3 regions of the Akkermansia sp. NBRC 115031 genome follow, and region 1 is predicted to be linked to each of the others. Evidence: riboswitches for the same ligand, from Rfam matches in the RefSeq annotation. Region 1 holds a riboswitch; each other region holds the start of a gene.

Region 1 (2,261 bases):
AAAGGCCGCAAGGTTTCGGAATCCGACCTTAAGTCCCTGGCGCAGGCCGTGGACAAATTCGCGGAGTCCGACAATGAAGCCACGCAGACCGTTGCGGGCAATCTGAAAAAGAGCCTTTCTTCCCTGGCTGTGCCAGAGGCTCCGGAAGATAAATAAGCCTTTCAGCCGAACGGCATTTCATCCGGAACAAACAGGCGTTTACGGACGCCTGTTTCTTTTTTCTCCGGAAGCTTTTTTCTTCTTTCCGGATAAGACATCCGGAGCGGAGAGAACGGAACAGGTTGCCCGGACAAAGGAGGAGAGAGCCCGGTCATCATCCAGTTCCGTCATCAGGAAATGCGGCCTGGCGCCGGGATAGGGACTGCCCTGCTCCTGCTGCGGAAGCAGCTTCAGGCCCGGCTCCGTGATTTTGACAAATAATTGGTTGTCACATACCAGGCCGAAATATTTCCGGTCACAGTACAGGCCGTATTCCCCAAACATTTTTTTGAAGGAAATCTCCCCGGCATGCCGGAGCTGGAAACAGATATATTCTACAACATCCGGGGAAGAAGCCATGCTCCATGCTCTCATACCTGCCCCGCCTTCTGCAAGCAGCAAACTCCGGCCTGCGGCCCACCGGATTGGAAAGCCCCGGCACGGTACGGAATGGGCCGCTTCCTCCCTCTCTTTTCCGCCGGGATTTCTGCACCCCGGAATGCCCCGTCTTCCACCGCTTCCGCATCCGGAACCCTGCATTTTTTCCAAAAGCAGGCGCAGGAACGGCCAAAAGGCGGTTTTTACCCGTCCACGCACATTTTTTCCCAGTCTCCGGAAATTCGGCGGCGTTCTAATAAACATTGACAGTGACGGCTAAAAACGCCATTAAACACGCCGAAGCAACGGGGAATTCCGTGAGAACCGGAAACAGTCGCGCTGCGGTATCGGGTTACAAACCCTCAAGGAACGCTTTTCCGCCAGCGTTCCGGTCAGCCAGTCCTCCCATTCCGGAGGGTGAAGGCGAGGGGGAGGTTGGAGACCCGGAGTCCGAATATCCTTGCTTCGGTTCACCATACCTCATCAACGCATGATTGAAGCATCCTCTTACGTGCCGGGGGCATTCCTGCCCCTTTCCTCCGTTTTTCTTGCAGGACTCACCCTGTTTTCCCTGCCCGTGCTTTCCGCCGCCCCATGCAGGGAGGAAGCGTCCCCCGCCCCGGCGGAACAGGCGGCGCCGTCACGGCAGGAAGGGCTTCTTCTCGTGGCCTTCGGGACCAGCCACCAGGACGCTACCGTCTCCTACAAGGAGCTGGAGAAGGACATGCTGGCCCATTATGCCCCGGACCGCCTGAAGTGGAGCTACACTTCAAGCATTATCCGCAAGAAGCTTGCCGGACGCGGAACCCCCGTTCCCTCCGTGGAGGAAAATCTGGAACAGATGGCCCGCAAAGGCATACGCACATTGCGCGTCCAGTCCCTTCACATCGCCCCCGGCGAGGAGTTTTCCCGGATGGAGAGGCAGATCGTCAGTTTCCTGGCGCGCCATCCGGACAGCTTTGACCACGTGTTCATCGGCCGCCCCCTGCTGGAAAGCGAACGGGACAGGAACGAGGCCATCACGGCCCTTCTGGAGCATTTCCCCGCGGAACGGAAGAAGGATGAAGCCATCCTGCTCATGGGGCACGGCCAGCAGGAAGGACGCTGCGACATGGTGCTTTCCGACTTCGCCCGCGAGCTGAACGACCGAGACAGCCTGGCGTTTTTCGCCACCGTGGAAGGAACGCGGGGGGTGGCCCCCATTCTGGAACAGCTTAAAAAGTCCGGCGCCAAGACCGTCTGGCTGGCCCCCTTCATGCTGGTGGCCGGAGACCACGCCAAGAACGACCTGGGCGGGGATGAGGAGGATTCCTGGGCTTCCATGCTCAGGAAGGAGGGCTTCACCGTCAAGACCCACCTGCGTGGGCTGGGGGAAAACCCGGGCATCCGCGCCGTTTTTTCCCGCCATGCCCGGACCACGGAGGACGACCTCATGACCCCCAAACAAGCGCATTGACATGGCCAGCCCTGGAAAGTTCTACGGGGTGGGCATCGGCCCCGGAAATCCGGAATACCTCACGCTCAAGGCCGTCAACGTCTTCCGCTCCGTGGACGTGGTGTTTACGGTGACCGGACCCAACAGCGATTTCAGCATTTCCGAAGCGGTGGTGCGTTCCGTGGGCGGCGTGAAGGCAGAGTTCCGCAAGCTGGTTTTCAGCATGTCCCGCGACGCGAGAACCAGGCAG
Region 2 (2,261 bases), on a different contig from region 1:
ACGCTTCCCGTTGCTCCCATGTCGCCCAGCGTGATGTTTTCCCTGGCTTCAATGCCGATGGCGGAAAAGTCCTCGCTTTCATCATTGGAGCCGGAGGCTGCGGTGATTTGACCGTCCAGCCGGGTAATGTTCACCTGCCCGTAGTTGGACTGGATGCCTCTGGCTCCGTAGCCGCCGGCCGTCGCCGCGGAAATGCTGCCGGTGGAGGAAAAGGTGCCGATGTTGACGTCCTTGTAGCGCGGGCCCTGGTAGTCCATGGTATTTCCGTAGGCATACAGTCCCCTCGCATAGTTTCCTGTTCCCAGGTCCACGGAGATTTTGCCGGCCATCGTTCCAATGTCCAGGCGCCCCTGATAGGCGTAAATGCCATTGGAGGAGAAATTGGCCGTGATGGAGATGAGGGCGTCTTCCGTGATCGTTCCGATGGAGAGTATTTTCCCGTAGCTCCGGATGCCGGTGGCATTCGTTCTGGCTGCGGAGATGTTGAATGTTCCTGCCAGGGTGCCGATGTCCACATTGACTCCGGAGGAGGTGTCAATGCCGAAGGCGTTGTTTGCCGTGGAGGAGACGTTGAATACGGCATCCCCGGCAATCGCGCCAATGCTGAGGGTGCCTGATTTTCCCCAGATTCCGCGCACGTTGCTGGAGCCTGTCACGTTGAATGTGGCGGAGACCGTTCCCAGGGCCGCATCTGAGGCGGTTCTGGCTACAGTGGCGTCATAAGCGCCGGCCAGGTCTTCCCTGGCAGTATCCTGGGCATGGACCGTTCCCAGCATGCCGAGGCAGGCCAGGGTCATAGCCACAGCCTGCATCCGGTGCCTGGCGTGGCACGGTGTTTTTTCAGGAGTGTTGAACATTCCGGACTTCAAGGAGGCCGGACCATCATAGTCTGCTCCGTTCAAGCGGAGCGTGTTGGATGAATGCATGTGTATGGTCTGAATGCCGGAATACTCGCCGGCGGTTCATAAAATACTTCGGGGCTGGCGATCTGGCTCATTGCAGGTTTTTAAGCCGTGCAATATACAGTGGCGGTACCGCTCCGGATTCACACCGGATTCCCCATCTATTTCCTGCCCGTACCACGGGCTTCCCGGAAGCGCCTCCGGTTGGTGAGGGAGGCATGGCATGCCTAACATATCCTCCGGACCCTGTCAATTGGAACTTTTTCTTGCGTTTGGCTCCCTGTTTCGTATTGCCATGAAGGACGGCCGTGCTATCATGGCGCCCCGGATGTTCGTTATTGTATTTGGCATATGTATGAAGCGTTAACGAACTCTCCTTCACATGCGCCGGGCATCGTCCGGGGAAGGAAACTGACGGAGAAGTGCCGTGACCCGTGGGTAGATATTATCCGTGTGCTGGCCATGTTGCTTATCATGATCCAGCATACTCCCGCTTCTCATGGCTTCACTGTGTATGCAACACGTGCGGGCGTATTTTTCTTTTTCATGGCGGCGGGTTACTTCCTGGCCCGGAAGTATGGGGGCAGCCCGGCCCCGGTGCCCTGGCTTAACTGGAGAAAAGCGTTTCTGATTCTGTGTGCCTATTTATTTTGGATTTTCGTTTCCATGGCCTTGTTCGGGTTTCCCGCGGACATTGTAAAATGGATGACCGGTCTGGGAATAGGGCGCCCTCCTTTGGGAACTGTTTTATGGTTTTTGCGGGATTTAATGGTGTTTGTGCTGGTTTCAGGAGCGTTATTCCGGATGCCGCGGGCCTGTCTGCTCATTCTGTCCATGGCCTCCCTGGTGCTTTTCAGTACGAGCAATTCCCTTTACTTGTCCTTCGAATACATGGACAAGGTTTTCTGCGTTATCCATCCCAGGGGGGTGGAGCATTTGCCCTTGGCATGTTTTTGTGCCGTTATTCCCTTGAAGAGTTGAAGAATGCAGTCGGTAAAGCGTGGCTGTACGTGCTGATGGTGTTTCCCGTTATTTTTAATGGGAAATGTACAGCACCGTTCAGGAGTCTGCGTTATCCTTGTGCATGGGCGTGCTGTGGCTGACATCCTGCGCCTTCTTGATGATGCGGTATTTTCCGGGAATCTCCTCTTTCTGCGCCCGTTTGGCTCCCTCCGTCTTTTTTGTATATGCCGCGCATGCCCTGGTTTATGAGTGCATGCTCAGGCTCGGTTTTCCAAGGGGAAGCTTCTGGATATGGGGAATGGCCGTACCCCTTGTTTTTCTGGCTCTGAGCGGACTGTACTTTTTACTGGCGCGGATGTGTCCGGCAGTGTTGAAGTATATTGCGCTGAAGAATTG
Region 3 (2,261 bases), on a different contig from region 1:
CCACAGCTTGGTAATTTCCGCATCCACGCGCCCCGTCACCAGGTTGCTGCGGTTCTTGTCTTCCGTGTTGTACAGGTGGGGGTCCGTCACGGCGGGCCACTGGTCGTAATCCACATATGGCGTGGGGTATTCAAAGTAGGAATCCAGGCGGCGGTAGGTAAAGCCCACCTTCACCTTGTCATTGACGTCATAGCCCAGGCGCACGGCTTCCTGCCACTGGCGGAAGTCGTTCATGCCTTTCCGGTTGTCATAAATGGCCGGATAAATGGTGGGATCGTTTTCCGTGGATTCAAACCCCACGCCCACAAAGTAGGAAAGCTTCTTGATCTTGCCTGAGGAAGTCGCGTAGCTGTTGAAGGAATGGAAAGAACCGGCTTCCGCAAAAATCCTGGTCACGGGATCGCCTTCCCCTTCCGGGGTGTCCATGGCGACAACGCCGCCAATGGCGCCGGAACCGAAGACGGCGCCCTGGGCGCCCTTCACCACTTCCACATTGCCCACCGTAAAGAGATTGGTGATCCCCAGCAGCTTGTTGCCGGACATGTTGACATCACTGATGCGCATGCCGTCAACCATGGTCAGGGTGTAGGTTTCCTTGTTCATCCCGCGGATGACGGTGTTGCTCACGGAACCGCGCTGCCAGGTGCCGCCGCCGTCCAGCGTGAAGACGCCGGGAGTCTGGGAAAGGGCTCCTGTCAGGGTTTCAATGCCCGCCTTCTGGAATTCTTCCGGATTGATGATGGAAACGGATACCCCGGACCGGTTGTACGGCACGCCCGTAAAGTGGGACGCCATGGTCAATTCCGGCATGACCTGCATGGTTTCCGAACTGGCGGAGGGCTTGGAGTCTTCTTTTTTAGCGGACTCGGCAAGAGAGGACTGGCCTGCGAATGCGGCAAGGCCAACGGCAATAGCGCCCATCTGAAGGGCTTTCTTCGTATAAAGCATGGTTGTGGTGCCTTACGTTCGGTAACTCGCCGAACAGTTGGACAACCCCACAGGCTGGTCTTCTGGCTTGCGAGACAGGCTCGCTTACAGTGGCGGTACCGCTCCGGATTCACACCGGTATTCCCCAATCTATTTCCTGCCCGGCTACGGGCGTCCCTGAGGTCTGTAACCCTTCCCATAAGGGTTCATGAGACGGATGAAATACCAAAGAGACCGGTATGACAAGCCAAAAAAATTTTTCTTTGAACATTCCGCCGCTTTGCGGACGCTTCCTCTTTTCAGCCGCCGCACGCCATCCCGTTTTTCCAACCGGAGTTCTCCATTTTTGTCTTGTCACCCCCGGCGCGTACAGGACATGATGCGCCCATGACGCGCCTTTCACCCTCCTTCCCGCAGCGGGGAAGGATTTCCGTTTTCAGAGGAGTTCCCAACTTCCGGAAAAACCGTTTCTTCAAGGCGTTTCCTTCCTTTTCCCGGCACGCGCGGACGTCCGGACTTCCGGTCTCTACTACTACGGTATGAACAGTTTTTCACACGGAGGAGATTTAAAATCCCTGGCGGCGGACGCCGGACGGCCCGAACGGGAGATTCTGGATTTCAGCGTCAACCTGAGGCCGGAGGGAATGCCGGAGTTCATTGCCTCCGCGCTGTGGAAGGCCATGGATGCAGCCGTTCCCTACCCCTCCCCGGACATGGCGGAGCTGCGGGAACTGGCAGCGGTTCATTACGGGCTGCCTTCCGGTTGCTTCACCTTCGGCAACGGAGCCAACGAACTGATTCACGCCCTCCCGCGCGCGCTGGAACTGAAACAGGCCGTTATTCCGGAACCCGCTTTTTCCGAATACAGGCTGGCCTGCCTGCGCCATGGCACAGACGTTCTTTCCATCCGGACGGAGGAACGGAATTCCTTTATTCCGTCACCCCTCCTGACGGCGGAACAGGCCGCAGGCGGAAGCGCCGTTTTCCTGGCGAATCCCTGTAATCCGTCCGGCGGCCTGCTGGACGTTCCGGCCCTGCGCCAGGCCGTGCGGGACCGCCCCGGAGTCATCTGGATTATTGACGAATCTTTCATTGACTATGCGGACGGAACGGAATCGCTTCTCCGTGACGCGGCCCTTCTGCCCAACCTGGTTGTCCTGCGTTCCCTGACCAAATTTTACGGCATCGCCGGTGTCCGGTGCGGCTTTTCCGTCTGCGCCGCTCCGCTGGCGGAACGGCTGAGGCAGTCCCTGCCCGCGTGGAACGTGAACGCCTTTGCGGCGGCGGCGGCGCGGGCCGTCCTGGAACAGCCCCCTTCATGGGCGGACGGGGAA

The links. A riboswitch is a leader RNA that binds a small molecule or an ion and turns the genes downstream of it on or off. The one in region 1 is predicted to bind cobalamin.
Region 2: it holds a riboswitch for cobalamin, as region 1 does, so the genes downstream of both, QSJ36_RS00830 (autotransporter outer membrane beta-barrel domain-containing protein) here and QSJ36_RS12665 (sirohydrochlorin cobaltochelatase) in region 1, are expected to answer to the same signal.
Region 3: it holds a riboswitch for cobalamin, as region 1 does, so the genes downstream of both, QSJ36_RS00870 (TonB-dependent receptor) here and QSJ36_RS12665 (sirohydrochlorin cobaltochelatase) in region 1, are expected to answer to the same signal.

The regions. Positions count from the first base shown of each region.
Region 1 is NZ_BSQU01000012.1:26,875-29,135, reverse strand. Features, by position in the region: gene QSJ36_RS12675 (TlpA disulfide reductase family protein) at 1-156, shown strand, start outside; gene QSJ36_RS12670 (TfoX/Sxy family protein) at 199-558, opposite strand; cobalamin riboswitch at 852-1,057, shown strand; gene QSJ36_RS12665 (sirohydrochlorin cobaltochelatase) at 1,067-2,032, shown strand; gene cobI (precorrin-2 C(20)-methyltransferase) at 2,034-2,261, shown strand, end outside.
Region 2 is NZ_BSQU01000001.1:215,025-217,285, forward strand. Features, by position in the region: gene QSJ36_RS00830 (autotransporter outer membrane beta-barrel domain-containing protein) at 1-926, opposite strand, end outside; cobalamin riboswitch at 961-1,099, opposite strand; gene QSJ36_RS00835 (acyltransferase family protein) at 1,254-1,883, shown strand.
Region 3 is NZ_BSQU01000001.1:223,243-225,503, reverse strand. Features, by position in the region: gene QSJ36_RS00870 (TonB-dependent receptor) at 1-948, opposite strand, end outside; cobalamin riboswitch at 983-1,130, opposite strand; gene QSJ36_RS00865 (cobyric acid synthase) at 1,467-2,261, shown strand, end outside.